Regions from separate parts of the Clostridium sp. DL1XJH146 genome, predicted to be linked through region 1. Evidence: riboswitches for the same ligand, from Rfam matches in the RefSeq annotation. Region 1 holds a riboswitch; each other region holds the start of a gene.
What was found. Region 1 has a riboswitch for S-adenosylmethionine ahead of metF (methylenetetrahydrofolate reductase [NAD(P)H]). Riboswitches for the same ligand answer to the same signal wherever they lie in the genome.
Positions count from the first base shown of each region.

Region 2: it holds a riboswitch for S-adenosylmethionine, as region 1 does, so the genes downstream of both, ACVHXK_RS12540 (O-acetylhomoserine aminocarboxypropyltransferase/cysteine synthase family protein) here and metF (methylenetetrahydrofolate reductase [NAD(P)H]) in region 1, are expected to answer to the same signal.
Region 3: it holds a riboswitch for S-adenosylmethionine, as region 1 does, so the genes downstream of both, metK (methionine adenosyltransferase) here and metF (methylenetetrahydrofolate reductase [NAD(P)H]) in region 1, are expected to answer to the same signal.

Region 1 is NZ_JBTVVN010000023.1:15,089-26,360, forward strand. Features, by position in the region: gene ACVHXK_RS11820 (YaiI/YqxD family protein) at 271-711, opposite strand; gene ACVHXK_RS11825 (glucose-6-phosphate isomerase) at 978-2,324, opposite strand; gene metF (methylenetetrahydrofolate reductase [NAD(P)H]) at 2,535-3,416, opposite strand; SAM riboswitch class I at 3,701-3,803, opposite strand; gene ACVHXK_RS11835 (vitamin B12 dependent-methionine synthase activation domain-containing protein) at 4,180-4,854, shown strand; gene ACVHXK_RS11840 (homocysteine S-methyltransferase family protein) at 4,844-7,222, shown strand; gene ACVHXK_RS11845 (cysteine peptidase family C39 domain-containing protein) at 7,543-8,538, opposite strand; gene ACVHXK_RS11850 (protein-ADP-ribose hydrolase) at 8,698-9,525, opposite strand; gene ACVHXK_RS11855 (metallophosphoesterase) at 9,603-10,919, opposite strand; gene ACVHXK_RS11860 (SIR2 family NAD-dependent protein deacylase) at 10,939-11,272, opposite strand, start outside.
Region 2 is NZ_JBTVVN010000025.1:40,127-51,398, reverse strand. Features, by position in the region: gene metA (homoserine O-acetyltransferase MetA) at 235-1,161, opposite strand; gene ACVHXK_RS12540 (O-acetylhomoserine aminocarboxypropyltransferase/cysteine synthase family protein) at 1,176-2,456, opposite strand; SAM riboswitch class I at 2,873-2,980, opposite strand; gene ACVHXK_RS12535 (rhodanese-like domain-containing protein) at 3,069-3,521, opposite strand; gene ACVHXK_RS12530 (QueT transporter family protein) at 3,816-4,283, opposite strand; gene ACVHXK_RS12525 (DUF4153 domain-containing protein) at 4,594-6,180, shown strand; gene ACVHXK_RS12520 (DUF5412 family protein) at 6,338-6,709, shown strand; gene ACVHXK_RS12515 (hypothetical protein) at 7,005-7,655, shown strand; gene ACVHXK_RS12510 (B3/B4 domain-containing protein) at 7,852-8,514, shown strand; gene ACVHXK_RS12505 (ribosomal protein L7/L12) at 8,602-8,898, shown strand; gene ACVHXK_RS12500 (mechanosensitive ion channel family protein) at 9,138-9,941, opposite strand; gene ACVHXK_RS12495 (COG1361 family protein) at 10,308-11,264, shown strand.
Region 3 is NZ_JBTVVN010000025.1:16,456-27,727, reverse strand. Features, by position in the region: gene ACVHXK_RS12425 (HAMP domain-containing sensor histidine kinase) at 1-1,256, opposite strand, end outside; gene ACVHXK_RS12420 (ABC transporter permease) at 1,525-2,727, opposite strand; gene ACVHXK_RS12415 (ABC transporter ATP-binding protein) at 2,766-3,464, opposite strand; gene ACVHXK_RS12410 (efflux RND transporter periplasmic adaptor subunit) at 3,508-4,866, opposite strand; gene ACVHXK_RS12405 (M48 family metallopeptidase) at 5,023-5,775, opposite strand; gene ACVHXK_RS12400 (hypothetical protein) at 6,035-6,163, opposite strand; gene metK (methionine adenosyltransferase) at 6,371-7,546, opposite strand; SAM riboswitch class I at 7,612-7,712, opposite strand; tRNA gene ACVHXK_RS12390 (tRNA-Tyr) at 7,911-7,995, opposite strand; tRNA gene ACVHXK_RS12385 (tRNA-Val) at 8,016-8,091, opposite strand; tRNA gene ACVHXK_RS12380 (tRNA-Tyr) at 8,100-8,184, opposite strand; tRNA gene ACVHXK_RS12375 (tRNA-Thr) at 8,190-8,265, opposite strand; gene ACVHXK_RS12370 (hypothetical protein) at 8,525-9,211, opposite strand; gene yyaC (spore protease YyaC) at 9,313-9,840, shown strand; gene mreB (rod shape-determining protein MreB) at 10,017-11,045, opposite strand; gene spoIIID (sporulation transcriptional regulator SpoIIID) at 11,159-11,272, opposite strand, start outside.

The sequences.
Region 1 (11,272 bases):
TCGTTAACTACCTTGATATATATTAATATTAAGCTCTATTTTGATATTAAATTTAATTTAAATCCAAACTTTATTTTGCCTTTATTTCTGTTTCGATTAATATTTTAATTGGCTTTTGAATTGGCTTTTAAATTGGCTTTTGAATTGGCTTTTTCTTCAATAAATAAAAAGAAATTTTTTAGCTCCGCTAAAAAATTTCCTCCTTAATTGTGCATTGTGCATCGTGCATTGTGCATTATCTTTAATAAGCATTGTGCATTATCTTTCCATTTATACATTGTCTCTTCTAATTATCCTAATAAGTCCATTATACAATCTATCAACATCTTCACTAGTTCTCTTTCTATGTTTTCCGGCTTTGCCTCCGCCTCGTCTTACCTTAGCTGCCATATGTCTCTCAAATAGAAGTCTTTCAATATTTTCGTCAGTATATTCTTTTCCGTTAGGACTTATTGCATAAGCTTTTTTGCCAAGTACTGCTGCAGCTACACCATAATCACCAGATACAACTATATCTTGCTTTTTAACTTCATTTATTATTTTCATATCCACACTTTGAAATCCACTGTCACAAATTCTAACTTCAGCGTAATCACTTTCGATAAAATGATCTAGATCGCAAAACATTATTACTTCTAACTCAAACTCTTTTCCTACCTTCTCCATTATATCTCTAGAAGGGCAAGAATCCGCATCCACTATTATTCTCAAAATAAAACCCCCAATTTTAAAATAACAAACTCTATTACAAAGAATTGTATGTATTAAAATTATCTCTTATATTATTAGTTTTACTTATAATAATAATGTGCAATGTTCAATTAGCAATTTACAATTAAAGATTTTCAGACCAAAGGGAAGAAAATTATCATTAATTGCACCCTGCACATTTCACATTGCACATTAATCAATATTAATAACTTTTTATAAAAACAATACTATTTCATATCGCAGATTGTTTAATTAATATCCTTAAATTAAAGTCTTTCTAATAATTCTTTTCTTAAATCTTCATACCCAGGTTTTCCAAGTAAAGCAAACATATTTTTTTTGTAAGCTTCAACACCTGGTTGATTGAATGGGTTAACTCCTAATAAATATCCACTTAATCCACAAGCTTTTTCAAAGAAGTAAACCATATATCCAAAATAGTAAGCTGTAAGTTCAGGAATATTTATTACTATATTAGGAACTGAGCCATCTACGTGAGCTAAAACTGTTCCGCTGAAAGCTTGATTATTTACAAAGTCCATATCTTTTCCTTCAAGATAATTAAGTCCATCTAAATCATCTTCATTAGCTTCTAATATAACTGATTTTCTAGGCTTTTCTACATTAAGTTGAGTTTCAAACATCATTCTTAATCCATCTTGCATGTATTGTCCCATTGAATGAAGATCAGTTGAAAAATCACAAGAAGCTGGGAATATTCCCTTTTGGTCTTTTCCTTCACTTTCTCCATATAATTGTTTCCACCATTCACCAACATAATGTAATGAAGGCTCAAAATTAGCCATAACTTCTATTTTCTTTCCTTTATTATATAAAGCATTTCTTGCTGCAGCATATTTGTAAGCTATATTTTTATCTAAATCAGGAACACTATATTCTTCTCTTGCGTCTTTTGCTCCTTGCATCATATCATCAATATTTATTCCTGAAGCTGCAATTGGTAATAATCCAACAGCTGTTAAAACGGAAAATCTTCCACCAACATCATCAGGGATAACAAAGGTTTCGTATCCTTCTGCATTTGCCAAAGTTCTAAGTGCTCCTCTTGCTTTATCAGTTGTAGCAAAAATTCTTTCTTTAGCTCCATCTTTTCCGTATTTCTTTTCTAAAAGGTCTTTGAATATTCTAAAAGCAATAGCTGGTTCAGTAGTAGTACCTGACTTTGAAATTATGTTAACAGAAAAGTCCTTATCTTTAACTAATTCTACTAAATCAGCCATATATGTAGAACTTATATTATTTCCAGCGTATAATATTTTAACACTATCTTTATTTTCTGGCATTAAATTATGAAAAGTACTAGCATTCATTTCTATAGCAGCTCTAGCTCCTAAGTATGAACCACCTATACCAATTACTATAAGGTATTCAGAATTTGTTTTTATCTTTTCTGCAGAAGCTTTAATTCTGTCAAATTCATCTTTATCAAAATCAACCGGCAAATCTACCCATCCTAAAAAATCATTTCCTGGGCCTGTTTTATCATGTATCATTTTATGAGCTACATCAACCATTGGCTGCATTTGAGCCACTTCGTAATCTTGTAAAAAAGGTTTAGCTTTTGATAAATCTAATGTTAATCCCATGTTTATAATACCTCCTAAATTTTTGCTTAAATAATCTTATTTTTAATATTTAATTATGATATTTCCCTCTAATAATGTTACCATAAAATGCTATATGCAACAACACAAGTAACCCTTTTCAGAATTATATTATTTTTATTTTTTTATCCTATTCAATAATTTTTACAATAATTTTTACAATAGTTTCTACAATAGTTTCTACAATAGTTTACACTACTATACTATATTATTAGCTTTAACTACTGAAGAAATATTACTAACTATTTTTTCAGCTACAAATGGGTTATTCATGGTATATATATGAATACCATCAACTCCATTAGAAATAAGATCTACTATTTGCTCTGTAGCATATGCAATTCCAGCATCTCTTAGAGCTTCCTTATTATTTTCATATTTATCCATTATAGTTACAAATTTTCTTGGCAAAGTTGCTCCACACAAATCAACAATTCTTTTTATTTGCTTCTTATTGATTACAGGCATAATCCCCACTTCTATAGGAATCTTTATATTATTTTCTTCCATTTTTAATTTGTAGTCATAGAAAAATTTATTATCAAAAAACAATTGAGTAATTAGAAAATCAACACCTGTATTTATTTTTAGTTTCAAATTATCAATATCTTCATCTAAATTACTTGATTCTATATGTCCTTCTGGATAACATGCCCCTGCTATAGAAAAATCACCTTTCTTTTTAATATAAGAAGATAAATCACTAGCATAATAAAAATCTCTTTTTAAATTCAAATTGAATTTATCAGGTACATCCCCTCTTAAGGCCAAAATATTAGCGATATTATTATCTTTTAGGTCTCTAAGAACCATATCAATTTCAGCTTCAGTTGAATTTATGCAAGTTAAATGAGCGAGAGCCTCTATTTTATGCTGATTTTTAATATATGAAGCTATCTTAACCGTATCATTATTCAATGTACCTCCTGCACCATAGGTAACACTTATATAATCTGGGTTAAGATACGCTAATGCATCAATTGTTTCATAAATAGTACTTATGGAAGCTTCCTTTTTAGGTGGAAAAATCTCAAAGGAAACCACTGATTTTTTCTCTTTAAAAATATCTTTTATAAACAAACGAATAACCCCCTTTTATCTTTATACTAAATAAATTTTATTATTATTTAAAGTTTTATTTAGCTAATTGTTCTTATTTTATAATAATGTGAAGTGTGGAATGTGAAGTGTGAAATTACTGATGATTTTGCTACGCAAAATCTTTTAATTAATTAAAGAATTTTAAGATCAAAACTTTTCTCCGTAAGGAGAAAAGAAACATTCACTTCACACTTCACACTTCACACTATAAAAGAGCTGTTTTCCCTAAGAAAAACAGCTCTTTTATATAGTAAGCGCTATTAATCTTATCTTTCAGAAAAATACTTTCTGCTGGAATTGACACCGGGCATAAATGCTGGTTGTCGGGTTTCAATGGGCCAGTCCCTCCACCACTCTAGATAAGGAATTTATTGAATTTTTATTCATTGATATAAATTTTAATAATAAATAGCCATTATGTCAACTAAAAATTATAATCGAATTGTATAAAAATATTGCTCCTTTATATATACAAAGCACTACTTGAACTTACCGTTTACAAATCTATAATTCATTAAATACTAGTTTTTTTTGTAAAAATAAGTTGATTATTTATATTGTTTATCTTTATTACTTCCTATGATACAATAGATACAATAAATTTGTATATTTATTAATACTAGAAATACTTATATGTACTGTGATTTTTTTATACTTGTTCATGGAAATGTACATATGAATTAGTTTTGTATATTGATAAATAATTATTTTAAACACTAACCTATGAAGAGGTGAATTTTTTATGATTATAGATAGAAGCGAAGTATTGAGATATCTAGGATATAGAAATCAAGAAACAGATACAACAATAGAAAATTTAATAGACCTATGTATAGAAGAAGTAAAAGAATATTCTATCCCTAAGTCTACTTTTAAAACTTTTGATCTAATGAAAATTCAAGATACCCAAAACGTGAAAATTACTGATACAAATTTGACTTTTCATGGTAGAGACATATATAATCATCTAAAAAATTCAACAAAATGTACTATAATGGCTTCAACTTTAGGTGTCCAAATTGAAAAAAAAACTAGGTTATACGAAAAAAGTAATTTAACTAAAGCTCTAATTTTTGATGCTTGTGCTACTACCGCCATAGAGAGTTTTTGTGATGAAATCGAAGAAGAAGTAAAAAAAGAAGCAGAAAAATTAAATTTAGCCATTACCTATAGATATAGCCCTGGCTATGGTGATTTTGACTTAAATATTCAGCACAATATTCTAAATGTACTAGATGCACATAAAAAAATTGGCCTTACAGTTACAGATACAAATATATTACTTCCAAGAAAATCAGTTACTGCTGTTATAGGTTTTCAAGATAAAAATATAGGAAGGCAGCATCCCGGATGTAATACATGCAATAAAAAAAATGATTGTTTATTTAGAAAGGCAGGGGACTACTGTGGAAATTAGAAAAAAATTGGGGAAAGAATTTATATTTTTTGATGGGGCAATGGGAACAATGTTACAAAAAAGAGGCCTTAAAAGAGGTGAAATCCCAGAAACATATAATATTGAACATCCTGAAATAATAAAGGATATTCACCATCAGTATATACAAGCTGGTGCTAATATACTAACTATAAATACTTTTGGTGCTAATGAACTAAAACTTAAAGAAACAGGTTATTCAGTTGAAGAAATAATCTATTCTGCCACTTCTTTAGCAAAAGAAGCAAAAGGTGATGCAGATGCTTCTATAGCTCTTGATTTAGGACCAATAGGACAATTAATGGAGCCTATGGGTACTCTCCCTTTTGAAAGAGCTTACGATATATATAAAAGACAAGTACTAGCTGGTGTTAAAGCTGGATGTGACCTAATAATCATAGAAACGATTTCTGATCTATACGAAGCAAAAGCAGCCATTCTTGCAGCGAAAGAAAATAGCCATCTTCCAGTATTTTGTACTATGACTTTTGATGAAAGCCTTAGAACGCTAAGTGGTAGTAATCCTGTTACTATGGTTAATGTTTTAGAAAGCTTAGGTGTAGATGCTCTTGGAATAAACTGCTCTTTAGGGCCAAAAGAAATGATGCCTGTAGTTGATGAAATATTAAAGTATTCTTCTATTCCAGTGATGGTACAGCCTAACGCAGGTTTACCTAAAATTGTAGATAATGCTACTGTCTATGATGTTACCCCTACTGAATTTTCTTCTTTTATGAAAGAAATAGCAAAAAAAGGCGTGTCTATTCTAGGTGGATGTTGCGGAACTGATGAAACCTTTATAAAGGAATTAGTAAGTCAAATTAGTATTGTACCTTTCGTCAAAAATAGTGTGAAAAAGTACACTACTGTTTCTAGTTCAACAAAAACAGTTTTTATAGGTGATACTATTTGTGTTGTAGGAGAAAGAATAAATCCTACAGGTAAAAAGAAATTTAAAGAAGCACTTAAAAATAACGATATGGATTATATCCTTGGAGAAGCTATATCTCAGATGGAAGCAGGAGCAGATATATTAGATGTCAATGTAGGTCTTCCAGAAATAAATGAAGAAAAAGTTATGGTAAAAGCTATTAAAGAAATTCAATCTATAATAAATCTACCTTTGCAAATAGATAGTTCAAGTGTAAAAGTTATAGAATCTGCCGTAAGAGTATATAATGGTAAACCCCTTATAAATTCCGTAAATGGCAAAGAAAAAATCATGGAAGAAATTTTCCCTATAGTTAAAAAATATGGTGCTTGTGTTATAGGATTAACTTTAGATGAAAAAGGAATCCCTGGTTCTGCCCACGAAAGATTTGCGGTAGCTAAAAAAATAATTGATAAAGCTGCAGAATATGGCATACCAAAAGAAAATGTATTAATAGATTGTCTAGTTCTTACAGCTTCTGCTCAGCAAAAAGAAGTGCTTGAAACAGTTAAAGCTGTGGAAATGGTTAAAGAACAGCTAGGAGTAAAAACTCTTTTAGGTGTAAGTAATGTATCTTTCGGCCTTCCAAACAGAGATTTATTAAACACAACTTTCTTATCTATGGCCTTAGCAAATGGACTAGATGTACCGATATTAAACCCATTATCTAAAGGTATGATGGACACAATAATGGCCTACAAAGTCCTTGCCAATGAGGATAAAGACTCTAAAAATTTTATTAGTTTTTCATCTAACAAAGAATATAAAAGTGAAATAAAGGCACAATCTTCAGATATAGATTTGAAAGAAATTGTAATCAAAGGATTAAAAGAAAAGGCAATTCAGGCTACAAAAGAACTTTTAGAAAAAGCACCGCCACTGGAAATTGTAGATAAATACTTAATATCAGCCTTAGATATAGTAGGTGATAAATATGAAAAAGGGGAAATATTTTTACCACAGCTCATACAATCTGCTGAAACTGTTAAAAATTCCTTCTCAGTAATAAAAGATAAACTTATAGAAAATAATGAAACTAAAATATCCAAAGGTAAAATCATTCTAGCTACAGTTCAAGGAGACATTCATGATATTGGTAAAAATATAGTTAAAATCCTATTAGAAAACTATGGCTATGATGTAATAGATTTAGGTAAAGATGTTCCTATAGACAATGTAGTTAATTACGCAAAAACTCATGATATAAAATTCGTTGGCTTAAGTGCCCTTATGACTACAACTGTAGTTAGTATGCAACAAACTATCAAAGCTTTAAGAGACAATGGTTTAGAATGCAAAGTAGTGGTAGGTGGTGCCGTTTTAAACGAAGAATACGCTGATATGATTGGTGCTGATTACTATGCCAAAGATGCTAGAGAAGCTGTTACTATTGCTAAAGAAATTTTTAAAGAAAATTAGCAATGTTCAATGTGCAATTATTGATGATTTTCTTCCCTTTGGTCAGAAAATCTTTAATTTAATAAACATAAAAACATTTATAAAGAGGAATAGATTTCTTTATTTTTATATAAACCTATTCCTCATTTTATTCTTTTATTCTCTAATTTTTAATTCTTTTAATTCTTTTAATTCTTTTATTAATTCTAAAATTCTCGAGGGCAGCGAGAGAATTATCCTTAATTGCAAATTGCAAATTGCACATTGCACATTGCACATTGCACATTATTATTAAATCCGCCTCATAGATATTCTCAATAGTTTAATATAAAACAAAAACTTTATTCTTTAACCAATAATATACTATCATACCAATCCTTAGATGCCTGTATTACTTCATCAGCTCTGTAATATCTATCTTTTCCGGAAGGGGTACCATCTTCATACGTTTCATAAGCACCATTAGGATCATATATTTCAAAATACAGAACATCATCTGCTACTACATATCCTTTTACCAATATAAAATGGCCTCCATACATTTGATAAACCATATTTACATGGCCACCATATTTTGAATCATTAAAACTAATCTCATCTGATTTTATTCCTATTACCATTATATTACCTTGGTTTAAATTATCTATAACTAAGTCTTCTGTTACATCTCCAATTATTTCTGTTTCTATATTAAATCTATCTAAATAATTCTGAATATTTTCTGTAAACCAGCCACCATCATCACCATAATCTAAACTTCTAGCTTCCTCCGCAGAACCCCCAAAGTTCTCATCTTTCCATTTACCAATCATTTCTGCACAAGTTGGCCCACAATTTGTATATGAATATTCCCCTGTTGTTCCCTGGTCTACATACCATTCATAATCTCTATCATTACTAATTTTTTGAGTCATATATTGACCTAACCCTAACGACTCATCTATAAAAATTTTATCTATTGTAAAAGAGACTGTATACCTTTCTCTTATGTCGCCAAACCATCTTCCTTGTATACTATCAATTACAATTGCATAGTCTTCACCTAGCGCATATTCATTGTCTGAAGGTTTAATTGTTAAATTTTTACTGCTATCTTCAAGTTGCAAAGTTAAATCCATTTTCTTTCCATTAGAATCTAAAATATTAATACCATCTAATGTTTTCTTATTAATTATTATGTCCTGATTAAAATTGACCTTTATAGTATTATAATCATCGATATAGCTTAAATCATCAACTTCTACAGGACTAAAAAAATAATTAGATCCTAGAAAAACTATAGATAAAATTACTAATAATACTAACATTATCTTAGCAATTCTATTTTTATTTTTCAAATAAATCACCTCTATTCTAATTCCATATTTTGTAAATTCACTTACTATTATACTATTTTTTCCCAAGAAAAAATATACTATAAAAAAAGAGTTTTGGAATAATCCAAAACTCAAAAATTTCAATCGAAAATATTTCATAAGTAAATTATCAAATTCACTCTATATACTTAATTGTAATAATTGTTTATATAGCTCATAATCAATATCTTTAAAAACATTAAACACTATACGGTCAATACTATCTATATTTTGCTCCATAAATTCATTAATTGATTCAATAGCTATTTTTGCAGCCTCATCATTTGGAAATCTAAATTCCCCTGTAGAAATACAACAAAATGCCAGTGACCTAACACCATTTTCTAAAGCTATTGTTAAACATCCTTTATAGCAATTTTTCAAATCTTGTTTTAAGGAATTATTTAACCTGTTACCTACAATAGGGCCTACAGTATGCAAAACATATTGGCATGGAAGATTAAAACCTTTCGTTAACATTGCTGAGCCAGTTGGTTCCTCATAATTTACAGTATTCTTTCTCTTTTTTTGCATATATTCATTGCACACTTCTCTTAGTTGCACCCCTGATACTGAATGAATTGCATTGTCTATACAACCATGACATGGTACAAAACAACCTAGCATTTGCGAATTTGCTGCATTTACAATTGCATCAACCTCTAGCCTTGTAATATCCCCTTGCCATATTGAAATTTTATTTGCAAATTTATTTTTTGAATTAAATTCTTCATCAATAGTTTTAATTTCATTAAATTTAACTATTCCTTTATTAATAACCTCTTGCCTTAAAAAATCATCTTGTATCTCAAAAAATTCTTTTGAAATTGTTTTTGGTAATCTAACATTCATTAAAGAACGTAATAGCTCTCTTTTATCTCCCACTTTGTTCAAATCAATATTTTGATACTGCTTAGATTCAGAAATCAAAGCACTTAATAAATAATCTAATCTTTCATCTTGCGTCACTTTAGTTATGCCCCCTCTAAATCAGAGTATTTTATTAATTCTGACGGCTCATAATTATTGCATTTGAATCAATTGTTTTACCATTCCAACTCAAAAGTTGTATAGTCTACATATTCTTCATTCTCAATGCTCTTTATATAATAATACATAAATGAATCTCCAGCTTTTTCTTCCCATAACTTTTTAGCCTTTGAAGAATCTATATCTACTTCTTTATCTAACCTTCCTGAAAAATATTCTCTATTTAATCTAACAAAGTATTCTAACATTTCTTCTTTTTCTTCTTCGCTTATGTCATATTCATCTAAACTAGTATAAGCTTTTTTATAGGTTATACTATCAAAGAACTCAGATCCTTGCAAACTAAATTCTATTAGATTTTTATCAGTAATACTATTTTCTTTAACCCAATTTTGCATATCTATTTTTTTAGTATTATAAGACATTTTCCCATCTTCATAACTTATAACACCATATTGATATGGCCATACAGATATGGATGAGGTAATAAATTCTGTTGTATCTTCCTCTGTAATAATGTGCTGTATATGCATATGACCACTAAAATTAATATTAACACCATAATCTTGATATAATTCAGCTAACTTTTCCGCATTACTAATTCTATATCCATTGCTAAAAGCATCATTATGTAAGAAAAAAGTTTGATGTGTAAATGAAATAACCTTAACGCCCTGCTGCTCAGCATCTTTAAGAACTTTTTCTAGCCAATTAAGCGTTTTTCCTAGCACTACATTTTCATTTTTATCTGTATTTGTATCTAGACTAATAAGCCAGACTTTATCTTCTAACTGATACACAAAACTATTTGAAGCATCATCTACACTAATAGCTTCTGATAACCCATAATCATTATATATTTCACCAAATTCTTTGGTATTTACGGTTTCAACTCTCTCATAGCTATCTCCAAAATACTTTGATGCATATATATTATTAGTATCATGATTGCCAGGTAGAACCAATACCCTTATACCTACTTCTGTTAATTCTGTAAGTCTTTCAGATAAATCTTCATGACTTAGTTTTTCACCATTAAAAGTTAAATCCCCAGTCAGTATTACCATATCTGGTTTTGTATCTAATGTCTCATTTATAAAAGCATCTAAAATTTCACTGCTAAATTGAGTTTCCTTTCCATCTGCATTATTTATTACTTCTTGAAATAAACTTCCATTATCATTTAGCCTCTCAGTAAGATAATGTAAATCTGTTGCAACAATTATTTTAAAATCTTCGCCCTGTATTTTCGCTACACTTTCTCTTTCATAATTATTGTATATCCTATACCCTAAGATTATTGAAACTATCAGTAAAATAACTAATATACAAATTAATATTTTACCATTAAACTTTTTTTTCTCTTGTTTCACTCTATTTTCTCCCATCTATTTACTCTAGTATTTTATTTATAGCAATACTAATCTCGGCATCCACACAAATTGATTTAGGCATAATTTCATCTGGAGCATAAGCCATTCCTTTGTTTATACAAACAAAGCTAGCCCCTTCCCATAAATTAGTCATTTGCCAAAATGGATATTTTATTATTACAGGAGTATTCATCCCTACACCTAATTCTATAAATACAACTTTTTCTTTTTTATGATTTGATAAAAACTTCTTATAATTATCCAATGCTTTATCCCAATTTTCATCTTGGACAAAAGAATCATCTGCCCGGACATTAACTGCCATATTTTCACCACAAACAGGACACTTAGGT
Region 2 (11,272 bases), on a different contig from region 1:
AATTAAAATATTATACCCTATGCAAAATTTCCTTCAAAACATTTGGTATATTAGCCTTACTCTTAGTGATAAAATCCACTCTTAAAACACATTTCTAGTGTAATATTAAAAATATTTAAAGTCAAAAAGGCACTAACTAAATTTATATTAGTTATGTGCCTTTTTATTATAAATAGTATTTTCACAACGTATTCTTACCACTAACTCTACATGTGTTGTATAAACAACCATAACCTACTGCATCTCACCGACTTCGTTAAGATTGTACGGAGTAGCCTGATAAACATAATAATTCAACCAATTAGCAAAAATAAGGTTTGCCCCACTCTTCCATCTAACTATTGGTTTTTGCTCTGGATCATTATTCTTAAAATAATTTTTCGGTATTTCTATATCAAGTCCCCTATTATAATCTCTAAGATATTCATACTTCAAAGTGTCCTCATCATACTCTGAATGCCCCGTAACGAATATTTGCTTTCCATCTTGTGCTATAACAATATAAGGTCCTGCTTCATCCGATACTGCTAACAATTCTAAATCAGGATGACTAAGAATATCTTTAGAATCTATTCCTGTATGCCTTGAATGTGGTGCATAGAACTCATCATCAAAACCTCTCATCAATTCACATTTTCCATTCTTCACTTCATGTTTAAATACACCAAACATTTTTTTAGGAAGAAGATGCTTATCAACACCATAATGATAGTATAATCCTGCTTGAGCTCCCCAACAAATATGAAGTGTTGATGTTACATTTTTCTTTGAATAATCCATTATTTCTTTTAATTCTTCCCAGTAATCCACATCTTCAAAATCCATTTTTTCAACAGGAGCTCCAGTAATAATCATACCATCAAATTTTTCATTTTTAATTTCATCAAAAGTACTATAAAACATCTTTAAATGTTCATAGGATGTATTCATTGATTTATGTGTCTTGGTATTTATAAGTACCATTTCAATTTGTAATGGAGTGTTACCTATCAATCTAACTAATTGTGTTTCAGTATCAATTTTTGTAGGCATTAAGTTTAATATTAATATTCTTAAAGGTCTTATATCTTGATGAATAGCCCTTTCATAATCCATTACAAATATATTTTCTTTTCTTAAGGTATCTATAGCCGGTAATTTTTTAGGTACTACAATTGACATATATCCAATCCTTTCTAAATATTATTTAACGCTTGATCAAGGTCAAGAATTATATCATCTATATCTTCTATACCAACAGATACCCTAATCATATCAGGTAAAACTCCCGCTGCTATTTGTTGTTCTTCACTTAATTGTCTATGTGTTGTACTTGCTGGATGAAGCACTGAAGTTCTAGCATCTCCAAGATGTACAACCAATGCTGCTATTTTAAGATTTTTTGTGAATGTCTTTGCAGCTTCAACTCCACCTTTAATACCGAAAGACAAAATTCCACTACCACCAAGTGGCAAGTATTTTTTAGCAAGATCATAACTATTATGACCTTCTAACAATGGATAGCTAACCCAATTTACATTAGGGTGCTTTTCTAAAAATTCAGCAACCTTAAGAGCATTAGAGCTATGTCTTTCCATTCTTAAATGAAGTGTTTCTGTTCCTAAATGCATTAAAAATGCATTAAATGGACTTAAACAACATCCTAAATCTCTTAATAATTGAACTCTTGCCTTAGTTATATAAGCGGCTTCTTTAAAAGTCTCCACATATTTAACTCCATGATAGCTCTCATCTGGTTCTGTTAATTCTGGATACTTACCATTATCCCAATTAAAGTTTCCCCCATCTACTATTATTCCACCTAAAGATGTAGCATGACCGTCAATATATTTAGTAGCAGAGTGAATAACTATATTTGCGCCATATTTAAATGGATTGCATAGAATTGGTGTTGCAAGTGTGTTATCTACAACGAATGGTACATCCATTTCTTTTGCTAGTTTGCTAAACTTATCAAAATCTAATATATTCAGACCAGGATTACCTATAGTTTCACCAAATAGAAGTCTAGTATTATCTTTAAAGGCTTTTTTAAGTTCCTCGTAATCTGTATCTGGGTTAACAAATGTTACATCTATACCTAATTTTTTAAGTGTAAACCCTAATAAATTTAATGTTCCACCATATATTGTAGAAGCTGCAACAATATGCTGCCCTGCACTACAAATATTAAGAACAGCAAGTAAACTAGCTGATTGACCTGCTGATACTGCAAGTGCACCAACTCCACCTTCAAGCATATTTATCTTATCTTCAAGAGCTCCTACAGTAGGATTACTAATTCTTGAATACATATGTCCCTCTGCCTTTAAGTCAAATAAATCTGCAACTTCATCAGGATCATTATATTTGTAAGTAGTACTCTGATATAATGGCAGTACTCTTGGTTCACCTGATTTAGGTCTGTAATTTCCTTGTATACATATAGTCCCTTTTTTAAAATCCTTTTGCATTATAAATGCCCCCTTTTTTTGTTGTTTCTTATTTGTGATTATTGTTTGTGTATAAAGTTTGCTTGTATTAATAGTTTTGTTTCATATTAATGTGAAGTTTGCAGAGTGCAGAGTGCAGTTAAAACCTTTAAAGATAATGTTCAATTTGAAGTATCCCATTATTTATAATTATATCCATATATCTAAGATTTCTTTAATTAATTTAAGATTTTCAGAAGAATGAAGAAAATCATCCATCACCGAACTCTGCACATTGCACTCTGCACACTTTACTTAGAACAAAAATTAAAAACATAATTAAAACTTTAATATTAAAATATTTTAAAACAAATAAAATTAAAGCTGCTTCTTAGATAAGAAGCAGCTTAGTAATCATGGATATTTTTTGATAAAAAATATATTCCACGTTTCTATTTCTGTTCTTATCTATCAGAAAATTAATTCTGCAGGATTTGACACCGTGCATCGAATGAGATGCTGGTTGTCGGGTTTCATTGGGCCAGTCCCTCCACCACTCTTGATAAGTTAGGATATTATTTGCTTTTTTGATTAGTTTATATTCTACAACTATAATTAAATTTTTGCAAGCACTTTTTTATATAGTTTTAAATTTAACTATTCTTTTTCGTAAGGCCAATTCTCTATTCCACCTAAATTGTAAATATTTTTATATCCAAGTTTATATAGCATTTTTGTAGCTTTCTTGCTCCTCTTACCTTTTTGACAATACACAATAATTTTAGTTCCTTTATCTTGAATAACTTCATTTGCTTTTTGATTAATTGAATCTATAGGCAAATTCACCGCATTAGTTATATGTTCTTTTTCGTACTCTTCTTCAGATCTAACATCTAACAATATAACGGTTGAATCTTCTTCCATCGCCTTTTTTGCCTCTTCTGCACTAATTTCAAAGCAACCATTACTTTGAAATATTTCCGTAACATCACCACTAGTATCACTATGTTTATTTTTATCTGGTTGATTCGTTTGTGCAAATACTGTACTTACATTTAACAATAATGCCATAGCTAATAAACATAAAACATTCTTAAATCTTTTATTCATAAATATTCCTCCTCATAAGTATAAAGTTTTCAAAAACTTATTTTATTTTATTCAAGCAATATTTATTCTACGCAAAAGTATTGTAATTATTCTTATTAATGATTATTTACTCTGAAATTACAATTTTAAAAATAGGCTATGTTTTAGAATATTGTTGATATTCATATTATTGTTTTTGAGATAAAGTTATTTACTTTACTAATAATGTGAAGAGTGAAATGTGAATTGTGAAGTTTTTGAAACATAGTTACAAAAAAGATAAAAGCGACAGATAGCCTCTGCCGCTTTTATAAATTAATCATTTTTAATTAATTTTGAATTCTCTAAAACTTTTAACAAAGGATATCCTAACACATAGCATGCAATTAGCTCCCCAAAAGCAACCCATAAAATTGTTGGAATTAATGGAAAATTAGCAACATAATGTAGCATAGTTCCAACTATTAATCCATTAACAATAATTGGTGGTATCGGAGCTAAAGCTTTACTCTTCATTTTTGATGTAATTACCGCTGCAATAAGTGTAGCAAGTGTACCAAAAATAATATCTGCAAGTCCATATCCTCCTACAATATTTGCTAGTAAACATCCTACAGCTAGTCCAGGAATAGCTGCCGGCATAAAGAACGGTAATACCGTCAATGCCTCTGAAACTCTAACTTGAAGTGGCCCATAACTAATGGGTGCTAGTACAATTGTTAACACCGCATAGATTGCGGCTATTAGCGACGCTTGCACCAAAAATCTAACACTTTTATTCATTTTTTTCTACCTCCGTAGTTTTATTTATAGTCAGGATATTGCGAACTGACTCCAATGATTTTAGCATATTTATTGCTATAAATCAAATAATATTCATTATTTTGATTTTGGTAATTTTTTAAATAACCACTTCACTACATTAAGCGTTTTCTTTATTCCATACCCATTGCATTTAATTTAACTCATTTATTAATAAATAGTTATTTTTTATTGTAAAACAATAATTTTGTATTGATTTTCATCTATTGGAATGTTAATATTTAATTAATCAATTTTATTCTAAATTACATTATTTAAAAGGAGATTAATTATGGATAATGCAAAAGGTAATGCAAAAATTATTGAATCAGAAACCAATCAAAAGAAGAAAAAACTAACTTACTGGCAATCGCGTGAAAGGTTTTTATATGAATCTAATAGAGAGAAAGATTTCATCAATGAAAATATTCCTACATATAAAAAAATGATTTCTCTATTACTAATACTTATACTATCAACAATCTTTGATATTTTCTTCATTGGTAACTCAATGGGAATTTCAGTTTTTATTTATGAATTACTAATTATTTCTGTATTTTTTTATATCCCTAAAAAAAAGTTGAAATTTAATTTCAATCTAGGCTGGTATCTTATGCTAGTAAGTTTGTTGTTATCTTTAAGGTATTCAATATTTTCAAACCCTATTTTTCATGCTATCAATGTAATAATCATTCCTATACTATTAATACTTTCTTTGTTATTAATTTTTTACGATGAAAACAAAGAAAACATTACCAATTATTTTGATGCTTTTTTTCAGCAAATACTTCCGAGATCTTTCGATGGATTTAATAAACCATTTCAATTTCTTCATGAATTTATAAAAGTTTCTGAAAAAAAAGAATCTAAAAATGAAATAAATAAAAATATATTAAAGGGAATTATAATTTCTATACCTATAGTTTTTGTACTAGTTCTATTGCTATCAAGTGCCGATAAAATGTTCCAATATTATCTTTTAAATGCTTTTAGTTTTGGCAATTGGGATCCATCAACTGCTATTGGTCATTTTATTTTTATATTAATATTTTTCTTTTATCTTTTCGGCTTTATATGGAGTTTTAATTATCCTTTTAAGAATTTTTCATATAAGCAAAAGGAAAAAACTCAATTAGATGGCACTATTGTTGTAACCTTACTAATTATTATTGATTTACTTTACGCTTTATTCTGTATAATTCAAACTAAATATCTATATGTAAACAAGAATAAAGTTTTGCCAGAGGGAATTTCCTATTCAAGTTATGCTCGAGAAGGTTTTTTTCAATTAGTAGCAGTTACAATAATCAACCTACTGATAATTCTAATTATTATTAAAATAACTAGATACAAAAGTAATAAGCTAGAGCTCTTTACAAAAATACTAATGAATATAACTTTAATATTCACATTAATGATGCTGTATGCTTCACATTATAAGTTATCACTATATGAAAATGAGTACGGACTTACCTATCTTCGCTTTTTTGTCCACTATTCAATACTTGGGATATTATTATTAATATTAATATTTTCAATAGGATTATGGATTAAAAAAATAAACTTAAAAAAATACAGTATAGTTCTACTTATGACAATGTACTTGCTTATAAATTTCTTCAATGTAGATAAATTTATAGCCAAAAGTAACTTCCAAAGATACGAAAAATCAACTAAGATTGATGCTTCCTATATTTGTCAACTAAGTCCCGATGCTTTTTCATACATTTATTCTAATAAAGATAATTTTAATTATGAGTTAGATATTAGAAACAACATAGAATATTACCTTGGCAATTGCAAAACATATGCAGAAACTACCGACAAATGGTATGAATTTAATTATAATAAGCATATTATTGAGAAAACAATACAATAGATACAATTCACAATGCACAATGCACAATGCACAATTATGGATGATTTTCTTCCCTTTGGTCAGAAAATCTTAATTTAAATATAAAAGCTTATAATACATCATGTAGCTAATATATAATATGTTAAAAAACAAGTATATTTTCAAGGGGTGAATAGATATGGAGCAAAAACAGAAAAAGCATCTAGTAACAATATTCATTATTATGGCTATTATTATTGGTGGAGTAGCTTACACTATTAACTGGGCATTTTTTGATATACAAAGAATTGATGGACAAGATTATCTTAAGGAATCTACTTCACCAAATGGAGCATATACCGTAACCTCTTATTTAAATAATGGTGGAGCAACAACTGGTTATGCAGTTTTATGTACATTAAAGAATAATAACAATGGTAAAATCAAAAATATTTATTGGCAATATCATTGTGAAGAAGCCAATATTCAATGGTTAGATGATGAGATTATAAAAATAAACGGTGTGGAATTAAATGTTAATAAAGAAATCTACGATTATAGAAGAGAATAAATATAATGTATAAAGGACTGATTACATGAAATCAATAACAACTTTATATGATTTGATAAAAAAAATAAGTTTGATATTGGGTTGTTTATTTTTAATTAGTCCACTATTCATATACTATTTAATACACGGAAATCAGGAACGATATGTAAGAATTATAAATGGGTCTCCCCCTTTTGATAAATTTGGTGGAGGTCCCTTTCAACTATATATGTATTTAGGCTTGCTTATAATAAGCATTATATTTTTTATAATTTATTATATTATGAACAAATTAAAATCTTAGGAGATTACTAAAATGAAAAACAAATACCTTATAAGTCTTTTAGCTATATTAATATTTTTGCTCAGTGGCTGTGAAAATTATAAGTACCCACCAGGTAGAGATACTCGTGACTATTGGGGATGCGATGCTGAATATCAAATAATTTACGAAGGTCTATGTAATAATAAAGATGATAGTATAATAGAACCTGTAATTCATAAATACTATACAAGTGGCTATTATGTATATATTACTGGTTCAAAAGGATATACCATTCTAAACTGGAAAACTGGTGAAATAAAACAAAATTTTGATTTGAACCTCTTTACTGACGGAGAAAAAGAAATATTTAGCAATAATTCTGCAACAATAATAACTGAAGAAGAGTATTTAGAATTTAAATTAGATAATTTTACTAATAAAAATGGATTTCAATTTACTGAAATAGTTATATGTTTAGGTTACTCACCTGAAGATACTAAAACAAAAGATTTCTTATTAACTAATAAAGATGAGATAATCAACAAAACAATTTATGAATGGTTTGATAATAATTATGATGCAACAAAACTTGATGATACCCCTGAATATCTCCAAGGACAATTAGCCGATTATTTAATGATAGAAATACCCGATATAAGTATCCAAAAAACAATTATGAGATACGGTATTAGTTGGTCATAATAATTCCCCCTTTTATTGGTAATATTTTTCTTATTAGTATATAATATTTTATAATAAATGAGTTTTCTTTTAAAAGTTATTTGTATGAGGAAAATTTGTTTTTATGAAATATTCTTTTGTTTATTGTAAAAATTACAAATTACAATGTTATTTTAAAATATAACCTATAAATAAAGAAAAAGGAGTTTGATTATTAATGATTAACATTAAAATTTCTGAAGAATTAAAAAATGTATGCCCTCAAATGGCCTTAGGATGCATTCAAGCAAAAGTTACAGTTCAACCTGGAAATGATGCTTTATGGGAAGAAATAAATAACTATTGTGAAATAGTTAAGAAAGAAATACCTATAGACAAACTTGCTTATTGTCCTCAAATAAAGGATGGAAGAGAAATATATAAGAAACTAGGAAAAGCCCCTAGTAAATATAGAATTTCATCTGAAGCACTTGTAAGAAGAGTCCTTCAAAACAAGGGCGTTTACAAAGTTAATAATGTAGTAGATGTAAATAATCTTATTTCTATGAAGTCTTTATATTCTCTAGGTTCTTATGATATAGATAAAATAAAAGGATCAATTGTACTCGGTATTGGTAAGGAAGGTGCTTCCTACAAGGGAATCGGAAAAGGTATTATCAATGTTGAAAACATTCCTGTTTTTTCTGATGATGCAGGTTTATTTGGAAGCCCAACAAGTGATTCCGAAGTAGCTATGATTAGAAATGAAACTAAAAATATAGTAATGAACATAATTTCCTTCAGTGGAACTTCTGAGCTAAATAAGTATATGGAAATGGCAAAAGAAAAGTTAGAAAAGTATGCTTATGCAGAAGAAGTGGAGTTTCTTATTGTTGAGTAATTCTTTAGAATGCACAATCTACAATTAAAGATGATTTTGATGCGCAAAATTATCTTTAATTTATGTTTAAAACATAGGAGGTGAACTATGGAGCTTACAATTATTGCATTTTTATTGATTATTATATCATTACTTATTACAACTGTTTCTTCATTGAAAAATGAAATTACTAAAATGAACTTAACAATAAATAAAATAGCAAAAGAAGTAGGTGTAACTAATCCTTCTATAGACTTTGATAATGTAAATATTGAAGTTCTAGAATTAATAAGAGAAGGTAAAAAAATAAAAGCCATAAAAAAATACAGAGAACTCACAGGTATTGGTCTTAAAGAAGCTAAAGAATATATTGATAATTTATCTGAAAATCAGATTAACTTATAATCAAAATTTCCAGTAATATTGTAATAGAAAGATTATTAATTACACAAAACTATCTAGAGCCCCGTCTTCTGATGTGGTTTATTATTTCTAATATAAAAAGGGATTTTTTAGCTCCGCTAAAAAATCCCTTCCTTAATTGTGCATTGTGCATTGTGCATTAATATTTTATTATTTGTGCATTGTGCATTGTGCATTGTGCATTGTGCATTGTGCATTGTGCATTGTGCATTAATATTTTATTATTTAAGCATTGTCACATCCATATGAGGATACGGAATATTAATCCCTTCTTTATCAAAAGCAATCTTAACTTCTTCCATCATATAGAAGTGAACTTCCCAATAATCTTCTGTTTTGCACCAAACTCTTGTTGTAAAATTAATTGAACTATCTCCATGTTCAGATAGTCTTACAAAGGGAGCTGGCTCGTCCATTATTTTTTCATTTCTTGAAATTACTTCATTAATTACTTCTTTTACTTTTTTAATATCCGCCTCATATCCAACTCCAAAAGTAAAATCTACTCTTCTTGTATCATTAGCATTATAATTGACACAGCTTCCATTTGATAATGGACCATTTGGAATTACTATTCTTTTGTTATCTACAGTGTTAAGTATTGTGTAAAATATTGATATATCTTGCACTGTACCAGTATACCCTTGTGCCTCTATAAAATCACCAACCTTGAAAGGTTTTAATAATAATATAAGAACTCCACCTGCAAAATTTGACAAACTTCCCTGTAGCGCTAACCCAACTGCTAATCCAGCACTCCCTATTAAAGCAACAAATGAAGTTGTTGGAATTCCTACCATTGTAACTAATGATATAATCAAAAATATTTTCAAAGTCACATTAGTAATAGTAATTAAATACTTAAATAAAGTTTCATCAATATCCACTTTACCCAAGCTTTTTCTCATTAAATTCGTTATCATTTTAATAACTTTAAAACCTATAAACAAAATTACTAAAGCTACTAACACATTCAATGCATTTGCATAAATCAATCCTAAAATATTATCAATATATTGATTCATATTGAACCTCCTCTAAATTATTTATCCGCTAGTTTATATATCTCTAGTTTCTATTATAAAATAATACTTTATATTAGTAAAGAACTTATATTATCTCCCATTTCCACAAATAAATCTTTATTTTAAAGAACTATTAATTTTATTTACTATTATTAAGTGGAACTTGGAATTCTACAAAAATATAAAAAATAAAACTTGACACTAGCCCCTTATTACTGTACTATGTCATTAGTACAGTAATGGTAATGTTATGCATGATTTTTCTACTATCTACATTGAAAATTTTGTAATATTTATGTAATAATTACACAAAAAAAACTGTGCTATAATTAATTGTTCTTAAATTATACTATTAAGGAGGTACATATGAATTTTTTTAAAAAATTATCCTTTTTTGCAATTATATTTCTAATGATTTTTTCTTTTAATGCATTTGCAATGGATGGTCTATCTATGTCAATTGCAAGTACCGCAACGGGACAACTTCCTATAACATCGAATATGGATTCTAATATTGAATCTGCATCATCAACAGCACCAAATTTTAAAATTTATATCGATAAAGTATCTACTGATCCTGAAAATATTAATCCAGGTAGTGAATTTAAAATTAAAATCACTTTAAAAAACATTGGGAGTAAAGACTTAGAAAACGTAGTACTAAAAATGGATTCTGTTGAAGGAAAAAATATTCTTGAAGGTTTTTCTCCTATAAATACAACAAATGAAATCCTATATGGTGATATTAAAAAAGGCGAATCTACAGAAAAAGAAATATCGTTTCTTGCAGCACCAAATGTCAATGTTGGGCTTTACAATTTAAATGTTAAATTATTCTACAAGGAAAAATATGGAGATGAATATGAAGAATCTAGATTAATAGGTGTACTTATAAAAAATAATTCTTCTCTTTCTGTAACAAATTTCACAACAAATACTGGTTTTACAGAAGAAGATTCTTCTGATGATACTGATTTTTCCGAATGGAATAGAGGCTTAAATGTGGAATTTGTTAATTCAGGAAAAGGCGAATTAAGAAATTTAATGTTCACAGTAAAAACTGATAATTATGAATACACAAAATATTATGGTTCATTAGAACAAGGCGAAGAAGATTACATAGATTTAGAATTATCATATCCTGAAGAAATATCAGGTGCGCTAACAATAAGCTATGAAGATGAACTAGGTAATACAGATGAAATAGAGAAAACTTTTACTTTAGACGCATTATCACAGGAAATCACTGCTGCCCCCGAAGAGAACAAAGGTATACTAGGTAAAATAGGTTCTTTCTTCAAATCTTTATTTGGGCTAAACTAGTGGAATGA
Region 3 (11,272 bases), on a different contig from region 1:
TTATCTTTAATTTTAACAATAATATATTCTTCCTTATCTTCTACTGATAATTCAATTAAAGGACTTTTGTCTAAATCAACATTTTTAACAGAATTTGATACAATATTAGTTATAACTCTTTTAATTTGCTGCCCATCAGCGTAAACAAATATTTTACCTTTAGGCTTAGTATACACAAACTGGATATTTTTCTTTAATAAATCAAATCCAAGTTCTTCTGTACAATCCTCTAAATAATCTGTAAAATCCAATTTACATAAATTAAAATCCACCTTTTTCAAATCCAATTTTGAAAATAAAAATAAATCATTTATCAAATTATCCATATGGTCTGCTTTAGCTATTATAGTATCTATATACTTATCCATTTTTTCTGGTGAATCAGCAATACCATCCTTTATACCTTGTATATACCCTTTAATTGATGTTATTGGAGTTCTTAAATCATGAGAAATATTTGAAATTAACTCTTTCCGATTTTCTTCATATTGCTTCTGGGCACTAAGTGATTCTTTAAGTTTAATTCTCATTTCTTCAAAAGAGTTTGAAAGTTCTGTAATTTCATTATTGCTTTTTTTGCATTTAATACCTATTTCAAAATCCAAATTACCATTTTTTATTTCTTCTGATGCATCTTTCAATTTATTCAAAGGAGTAACTATACTCTTTGAAACAAAATATGTTAATACTACCTGCGTTAATATCAAAATGGAAATGGCAATGATAATAACTGAAAGCATTATTTTATTAACGCTACTCATAAAATATGTTGTATCCATTAAAATACAAATTGTTCCTTTTGAAGAATCTCTAAAATAAAAATCATAACTTACCAAGTTCATTAATTCGGATGATCCCCATTCTGAATTCTCCAAAAGTATAACATGGGAATAATCTTCTATTATAGTTTTATACTCATCTTTTTTTAAAAATTCTGTAGAATATACATTCTCATTCCCCTTAAAAATAACCACTCCACCATTTATTTTAGTTAACTCTTCTTCTAATTCCCCTACAAATTCTTGATTTGATAAGTCAGTATCTATACTTATCAGTTTTAAATTGGTCTTATGATTAACAACTTCAAGTGTATTATAAATATCATGTACAACCACACCGTTGTACCTTCCTGAATAATTAGTATTATAATTAGATATATATACCATTCTGAACAAATAAATAATTAACGAAATTAATATCATGGGGACTATTACCATTGCTATATGTGAATAAGTTAATCTCTTCTTTATATTCATAAGCACCTCTTTAATTCAATGCACAATGCACAATTTACAATGCACAATTGTGGATGATTTTCTTCTCTTCGTTCAGAAAATCTTTTAATTAATTGAAACATAATCAAACCATAATTTAAACAATAACAATAAATAATAAGAATTTATTATTTATTGTTTTGTTTATTTATTGTTTATTTATTGTTTTATAAGATATAAGAATTTTTTTAGCTCCGCTAAAAAAATCCCTCCTTAATTGTGCATTGTGCATTATGCATTGTGCATTGCTCTACTCATATCTAAGTGCATCTATTGGTTTTAATTTAGCTGCTTTTCTTGCTGGGTAAATCCCAAAGAATATGCCTATCGATGAAGAAAATAAAATCGTCAATAAAATTGAAGTCGCTGAGAATTCTGGAACTACATCCATAAAACCACCTGCTATACTAGCTAGTGAAACACCCAGAATTATTCCAATTATGCCACCAATCATAGTTAATATAGCTGACTCTGTTAAAAATTGCATTAGAATATTTCCTGTTGTTGCACCAATTGCTTTTCTAATTCCAATTTCTCTTGTTCTTTCTGTAACAGAAACGAGCATTATATTCATAACTCCTATTCCACCAACTAGTAAAGAAATACCAGCTACAGCACTTATAAATGTAGTGAAAATTCCAAGTACACTATTAATCTGTTCTAACATTGCAAATACATTTTGCATCTCATATAATTCCTGCCCTTCATTTCTATGCCTGCTTTCTAGCAAAGAAACTATACTATTTCCTACTCCTTCTGCTTCATCTTGCGTTTCTGCAATAACTCTAATGTTTGAAATTTCTATACTCTTACCAGTTAAAGTTTCAAAAGAAGTATATGGCATATAAGCAATTACATATTCATCTTGAGGTGGTCCAAAATTAGTAACTGATTCTGTAATCCCTATAATTTTAATTAGTTTTGTATTCTCACCAATTTTAACTTTAATTGTTTCACCTACTGCATTCGTATACCCAAATAAGTTTTCTGCTGAAGTCTCATCAATTATTGTAACTAACTTACCACTGTTTACCTCATCTAGATTATAAAATCTTCCATACACCATTTCTAAAGCATTTGCCTCATCATAAAAATCATTACCACCTGAAATACTTATACTGAAGCTTTTAGTATCTGTTATAACTCTTCCTCCTGTGGACAAGCTTGGTGATAAATATTTTACTCCTGTAATATTTTTATTTATTGATTCTATATCTTCATCAGTAATGTAATCACTACCTGAAGCTACTTTCCCATCTACACTAACTACTACAGCCGAAGCCCCTATTTTTTCAAATTCTCCAGTAATAGAATTTGTTCCACCAGACCCTAAAGCTAAAATAGCTATAACTGAACTAATTCCTATTATAATACCTAACATTGTAAGAAAGGACCTCATTTTATTAGCTAATATACTATCAAAAGCCATTTTCAAACTTTCGAAAAAATTCATTAAATCACCTATTTTCTATAAAATATTAAAAGTTATTCCTATTGCGTAATAACTAATCTATCTTTAACTTCTTTATCTCCAACTAATTTTCCATCTAAAAATCTTACAATTCTTTTTGTATACTTTGCAACATCAGGCTCATGTGTTACCATAACTATAGTTTTACCCTCATCATTAAGCTTTTGAAATATATCGATAATATCCAGTGTAGATTTACTATCTAAGTTACCTGTTGGTTCATCAGCCATTATAACATTTGGATCATTAACTATTGCCCTTGCTATTGCAACTCTTTGTTTTTGGCCACCTGATATCTCATTGGATTTATGATGGACTCTATCACTAAGTCCTACTTTTTCTAAAGCTACTAAAGCTCTTTGTTTTCTTTCTTTTAATGATACTCCTGCATATATCATTGGCAATTCGACATTTTCTAGTATTGTCATTCTAGGCAAAAGATTAAAAGATTGAAATACAAAACCAATTTCTTTGTTTCTTACAAATGCCAATTCATTTTCAGTTAAATTGGATACATCTTTACCATTTAAAAAATAAGTACCAGAATCTAGTCTATCAAGACATCCTAAAATGTTCATAAGTGTTGATTTCCCTGAACCTGACGGACCCATTATAGATGTGAATTCACCCTGTTCTATTTTAAGTGAAACATCATTTAATGCCATAAAGTCAATTTCTCCAGTTATATATCTTTTTATTATGTTTTTAACTTCTATCATTTATACCATTCCTCCTGCTAAGCCATTCTTTTCATCACAGAATTTAGTTACTCATTCCTCTTCTTGTTGAAAATAAACCACCTGTTTTTTCGATACTCTCTGAGCCGTTCAAAACAATTGTCCCATCTAAAATTTCACTTGAAGGATTAAGTATAACTTCTTCTCCTAATTCTAATCCACTTATAATTTCTACGTAAGAATCTGATTGAAGCCCTTTTTCAATAACTTTTTTAACAGCTTTACTATCTTGAACAACAAATACAAATTCTTCTCCTGTTTCATCCTTCTTTATACTTTCCACTGGAATATATAAAACATCCTTTTCTGATTGTAATAGAATATCTACATCTGCTTCAAAATTAATTTTTAACGCTGAATTTTCACTACTGACTTTTACTTCCACTAATAAATTACCTGTCATATCATCTGCCTTAGGGGCAATATATGAAACTTCTCCTTCATATTCTTTATCTCCATCATAGATTGTGGCTAAATTCCCAAGTGCTACATTTCCAGCTTCATATTTATCAATATATAAAACAATTTTCAAATCATTTAAATCTGTAATTTCAACTAATCCGCCACCAGCTGCCTGAACATTATTAGTGCTTATTCCTTCTTCTGCATTTACAGCTGTTATAGTACCTGCTTTTTCAGCAACAATTTTCTCCTCAATTTCTACTGATTTCGCTTGGTCCAAATTAATTTGTGCAGATTCAACTGTATTTTCAGCTTGCTTTATACTAGTGTCTTTAACATACACTATAGTATCTATTTTCTGTTCTAAAGTACTAATTTCAGCTTCTGCTTTTGTTTTTTCTGAGTTCAAAGCTGTTAATTGACTTTGTAATGTAGTATTTTGTGTTGCTGAAGTTTGTCCTTGGCTTGCCTCTGTATTTTCTACTTCAGCTGAATTTTGATCTTGAATTAATGCCTCTGTATCTTCTATCTCTTTATTCAACGATTCAATTTCTGATTCTAAATCATCAATTTGTGAATTATAATCAGCCTTTTTAGCGTCAGCATCTGTATTTTGATTTTGAAGACTCTGTAAACTTAGTTTTGCATTATCCAATTGAATTTCTAATAATCTTACAGAGTTACTGTTATCTTCCACATCAAATGTTACTAAAACTTGTCCTTCTTCTACTAAATCTCCCACTTTTACATTTACTGTTTCTATAGTAGATATACCTTTAGCATTATAGCTTTTAGTATACTCTGATTGGATTGTTCCTACAGAAGAAAGCAAGTCATCCACATCACCTTGCTCTACGTTAGCTGTATTAACAGATATTCCTTGTGGCGTAGAATTTCCACCTACAACTCTTAAAGCAATCAGAGCGACTGCAATTATTAATACACTTACAATTATAATTCTTTTTTTTGAGAATTTTTTCATATCCCTTACACTCCTTATTTTAATATCATTTATTTCTCTTTTGATTTAAATAATACAATAATGCATTAATTATGTCCCATTAGATATTATTCTACACTATAAAGATTAAATTCATTACAAGAAAGTCTTAAAAATCTATTAAATTATTAATGTACTCTAAAGGAATAGCTTAAATCCATTTTCTTTAAGCCACTTTTTCTTTATATCATAGTCCGGCATTATATGTTGTACCAAACTCCAAAAGTCTTTAGAATGATTCATATGGATAAGATGACATAATTCATGTACAACAACATAGTCTATTACATCTACAGGGGCCATTATTAGCCTCCAATTAAATAAAACATTTCCTGTGCTTGTACAACTACCCCACCTTTTCTTTTGTTCTTTTGATTTTACTTTTATAGGTCTTACTCCAACTATATTTTGGTAATGAGCAACTCTATTATTTATAACTCTACTAGCTTCTATTTTAAACCATCTTATCAATTCCAATTTTATTATATCTTCGTTTGTTGTAGTAATTTCTATATTTTTTCTAATTATTATATTTTCGCAGTTATTTTTCTTATTAATCAAAATTATATCTATACAGTCACTATTTTTACTCTCATTTAGTGAAAGAGAATATTCTTTTCCTAGGTAATAAAAAATACTACCCTTTTTAAATTGTTTTTTTTCGTTTTTATAATCAATTTCCTTAAAATAATTCAACTTTTTTAATATCCAAGAATGTTTTCCTTGCAATATATCCATTATTTGATTTTCATCTAGAAATAAAGGTGCAATAACTATCACTTCATTTGGAGGTTTGATCTTTATTTCCATAGTTTTTCTTTTTCTATAAATTAATTCTGCTTTAATTTCTGTGTGGTCCTTTTTTATAGTAATAATCTTATTTTTTTTCATATTAATCTCCTGTTTTTTCTATAATCTATATATACTCATATAACATCTATAACAATTTTTTAATATTAAGATTATGTTTTAAATAGGTGTTGATATGAATTAATTAAACAGCATAAATATCAACAATATTCTAAAATATAGCTTAATTTATAAATAACCTAAATTTCACAACAAACTCTTCAATAATCATTTTATCATTTGTATAACAATATACAAATGGCTTTTAATCAAAAATATAACCCACTAATTTAATAGTGAGTTATATTTCTGGCATCCCTTTTGGTTTTTTCTTCATATTTGTATCTACTTCCAATGTTATTGGGTTTGCTTTTTTAGGATTGTTTTTCTTGTTATCGTCAATTGCTTTTTTATTATGTTTTTGTTTCATAAAAACTCCCCTTTCAGACTTAGAATACCCTTTTATTCATTTTCTATTCAAATCTATTTTTATCATTTAAATATTCTTCATCAGTAAATATATCTATAAACTGTTTTACATTGAACGATTTGTAAATAGATCATATTTACATAAAACCCGATATCATATATGGCGTTATATTAAACTCTTCAAATAAAATAAGCCATATGGCTTATTTTATAAGTATTTTTTTATTTCTTCTACTTTATCAAGTTTTTCCCAAGATAAATCTACATCTGTTCTTCCAAAATGTCCATAAGCTGCAGTCTTTCTATATATTGGTCTTCTCAATTCTAACTCTGCGATTATAGCACCTGGTCTTAAATCAAATACTTTTTCTACTATTTCTACTATTTTATCTTCTGCATATTTTGATGTACCAAAAGTGTCTACAGTTATTGATACTGGTTTAGCTACACCTATCGCATAAGCTAACTGTATTTCTAGCTTATCAGCAACACCAGCAGCAACTAAATTTTTAGCTACCCATCTAGCAGCATAAGCAGCTGACCTATCAACTTTTGTACAGTCTTTTCCTGAAAAAGCTCCACCACCATGTCTTCCCATACCACCATAAGTATCAACAATTATTTTTCTACCAGTTAAACCAGAATCCCCTTGTGGTCCACCAATTACAAATCTTCCCGTAGGATTGATAAAATAATTAGTATTTTCATCTAATAATTCTTCTGGAACAATCTCTTTAACAACATAATTTATTAAATCTTCTCGAATAGTTTCTTGTGTTACGTTTGCATCATGCTGTGTAGAAATTACTATAGTTTCTATCCTTGCAACTTTATCTCCGTCATATTCAACTGTAACCTGTGTTTTACCATCAGGTCTCAAATAGCTTAAAGTCCCATTTTTTCTTACTTCAGTTAATCTTCTTGCTAATTTGTGAGCCATGCTTATAGGTAATGGCATATATTCTTCAGTTTCATTGGTAGCATAACCAAACATCATCCCTTGGTCTCCTGCACCTACTGCTTCAGTATTATCTTTTTTGCCTTCTTTTGATTCTAATGCTTCATTAACTCCCATAGCGATATCCCCTGATTGCTCATCAATAGAAGTAATTACTGAACAAGTATCAGCATCAAATCCGTATTTAGCTCTTGTATATCCAATTTCTTTTATAGTATTCCTTACAACTTTAGGAATATCAACATAACAATCAGTTGATATTTCTCCCATAACTAATACCATACCTGTTGTTACAGCAGTTTCACATGCTACTCTACCATTTGGGTCTTTTTCCATTATTGCATCTAGTATTGAATCTGATATTTGATCACAGATTTTATCTGGGTGCCCTTCTGTAACTGATTCTGATGTGAATAATTTTTTCATAAAATTTCCCCCTCCAATAATAAAACCTCTCCACAAAAGTGAAGAGGTTATTTTCATAAACGACTCACTCATCTTGCAGCTTTAGCTGCTGGAATTAGCACCTTGCACTTTTGTACAGGTTGCTGGGTTTCATAGGGCCACGTCCCTCCACCTCTCTTGATAAGTAGAACTATATTTAATTTATTTAAAATCAATGTTATATTACCACACTGAAAAAACACTGTCAATAAATTATATCTATAATTTATTCTTTGTTAATAAACTGTATAATAAAATTTAATCTTTACGCTACAATATTTATATAACAGCTACGGTATTGTGTAAACTCTATATAAAAAGAGTATTACAACTTGTAATACTCTTTTGGTGGAGGAAGACGGATTCGAACCATCGAAGCGAAACGCAACAGATTTACAGTCTGCCCCCTTTGGCCACTCGGGAACTCCTCCAAAATATATTAAATTGTACATGGTGGGCACAACAGGGCTCGAACCTGTGACCCCCTGCTTGTAAGGCAGGTGCTCTCCCAGCTGAGCTATGCGCCCATGGTAAATGGTGGAGGAAGACGGATTCGAACCATCGAAGCGAAACGCAACAGATTTACAGTCTGCCCCCTTTGGCCACTCGGGAACTCCTCCACACATGGTGCTGGTACTAGGAATTGAACCCAGAACCTACTGATTACAAGTCAGTTGCTCTACCAATTGAGCTATACCAGCGCATTTATTTTTATGTTTTATATTGTTTTACCGACGAGTTATAGTATACCTAGATATTCTTTTTATTTCAAACTCCATTTAGGACCATTTTATCCAACTAAACTTCATTTTACTACAAATATATCTTAATTACTCTTTTATTCATAGGGTAATACTTTTTAAAAAATTGCTCTTTATTTTAAAATTAATAACAATCTTTTAAATTCACTTAAAAACACATAATAACTATATGTATACTATATAGAAAAAGCCATTAATTTTAATCCTTTTTCTCTACTGCATCAACGTCTATATACTCATCAATTACATCCTCCATTTTTTTAAAATCCTCATTTGTCAATCTCTTCTCTGCTAACTTAAGAGCACACGACACCCCTTCTTCTCTATCATCCATATACAAATAATTTTTTATTTTAACATAATCAATTGGTGAAAATTTAGTTCCTAAAAACAACAATGTTTTCTTCTCATTTAATGTTAATTCATCAAGAATTTTATCTGCATCAACTTTAAAAACTGATACATCTTTTTCATTTAATATGTAAATTTCATCAATATTTTCATTTTTTTGACTTGTATTTTTTTCATTTTGGATGATACCAATATCATCTTTTTCATTGCAATTTGCATTATTTGCATTATTTGAATTATTTGAATTATTTAGATTCTCAATTATTTTTTTTTCCTCATTATTGTTTTTCATATCGATACATGCTTTAGTAACATCCTCATCATTATTACAATTTTCTTTTACCTCTTCTATATTATCTTTAATAGTGGTATTATTTATTACTTGTGAATCTTGATATTCTCTTACTTCAATTTTTTCTCTATCAATTATTTCAGCACACTCTTGTTTCCCATTTAAATTATAATCATGGGTCATTAAAATTACTGATATAATTGTACATAATATTATAATAATCGATAAGTATCCTTTTTTCATAATAATCACCTCTATTTGTAATTATTTCCACTAAATTTGATTTTATACAAACCTTATAAAATCAAATTTTCTAGCATATAAATTAATGAGGAGGTGCATATTTGGATAAACTTAAAGTTAATTATTTTGAAGACTTATCTTACTATAAATTATCTTATTTTATTAAAGATTATATTGATACCAATACAGTAATTATTTGCATAGGAACAGATCGCTGCATAGGAGATTGCTTAGGTCCAGCTGTAGGTTCTATGTTAGTACAAAAGAATTTTCCTTTAAAAGTATACGGAACTATCAATTCTCCAATCCATGCATTAAATATAGATAAAAAACTAAAAGAAATAAAAAAAGAAAATCCAGCTTCTAAAATTATAGGAATAGATGCTTGCTTAGGAAATAAAAAAAATATAGGCGAGATACAAGCGAGAAATTATCCAATCCACCCTGGAAAAGGTGTAGGCAAAGTATTACCCGCTGTTGGTGATTATTCAATTATCGGAATAGTTGATTCTAGTGATAATAATGAACTTTTTACAAATAGGAATATCAGATTAAATCTAATATTAGATATGGCAAAAGTAATCTGTGATGCATTTTTACATTCTTATTATTTATTTAAATTCAGATAAAAAAGCTACGCAGAATCACTTCACTAGGAAATTTTATGTTTTACAAATACAACTACTAAATCTAAGTATTTCCATAAATGCTGTTACTAAGTTCTTCCACTCCTACACCATTTTTTTATTGTATAGGAAAGAGAAAAAACTTTCCTATACAATAAAAAGATCCTTCCAGGATCCTTTTATTCAAAGCTAAAACCTTTGTCTATAGATGTTGTATCTATTTTATCAATATAATTCAACACTTCTCCTGTTCCTAATGCAACACATGAAACTGCTTCATTCGCTACATATACAGGCACATTTGTAATTTTCTGAATTAGTTTGTCTAAACCATTGAGTAAAGATCCCCCACCTGTCATAATAATTCCATTATTAGAAATATCTGCAGCTAGCTCTGGTGGAGTTCTTTCGAGTACTGAATGTGCACATTCTGCTATAGCATGAACTACTTCATATAATCCTTCTTTTATTTCTTCAGAAGATACTGTAATATTTTTAGGTAATCCAGTAATTAAGTCTCTCCCCCTAACTTCCATAGTAGGGTTCCCTTCTCTTTCAAACGCAGTAGCTATATTAATTTTCAAATTTTCTGCAGTTCTCTCACCAATAAGTAACTTGTGCTTTTTCCTAATGAACCTAATTATTGCTTCATCAAACTTATCACCAGCTACTTTAATAGAGTTTCTTACAACCATGCCTCCTAATGATATAACGGCAATATCAGTTGTTCCTCCACCAATATCAATTATCATTTTCCCAACAGCTTTAGTAATATCTAATCCTGCACCAATAGCTGCTGCGATAGGTTCTTCAATTAATGAAACTTTTTTTGCACCTGCATTAATAGCTGCGTCTTTTACTGCTCTTTGTTCAACTTCTGTAGCTTTACAAGGAACGCAAACAACAACTCTTGATGCTTTAAGATTTCTTTTACCAACCGCGGTACGCAGAAAATACTTAAGCATTTTCTCTGTAATGTCATAATCTGATATTACACCGTCTCTCAATGGACGTATCGATACAATATTTCCTGGTGTTCTTCCTATCATTTTTCTAGCTTCTTCACCTACAGCTAGTACCTCATTGGTATTCGTCTCAATTGCAACAACTGAAGGTTCTTTAAGCACTATCCCTTTTCCTTTAATATAAACTAATACAGTAGCTGTTCCTAAATCAATACCCACATCCGTATTCCTATTCCACAACATCCAATAACCCACTCCTGCTCTTTAGTTTTAAAATACCCACATTAATTATTATATACATATAATTCTTTAATTTCTATATATTCATAAAAAAAAATAGTTTTTTTATATAATTTTTAACCATCTATTGTCTTATATTTCATTTTTGTTGCTTTTCCACCTCGTATATGTCTTTCAGCTTTATTTAAATCTAAAACAATTTTAGCTTCTGTTGCTATTTGAGGGTTTAT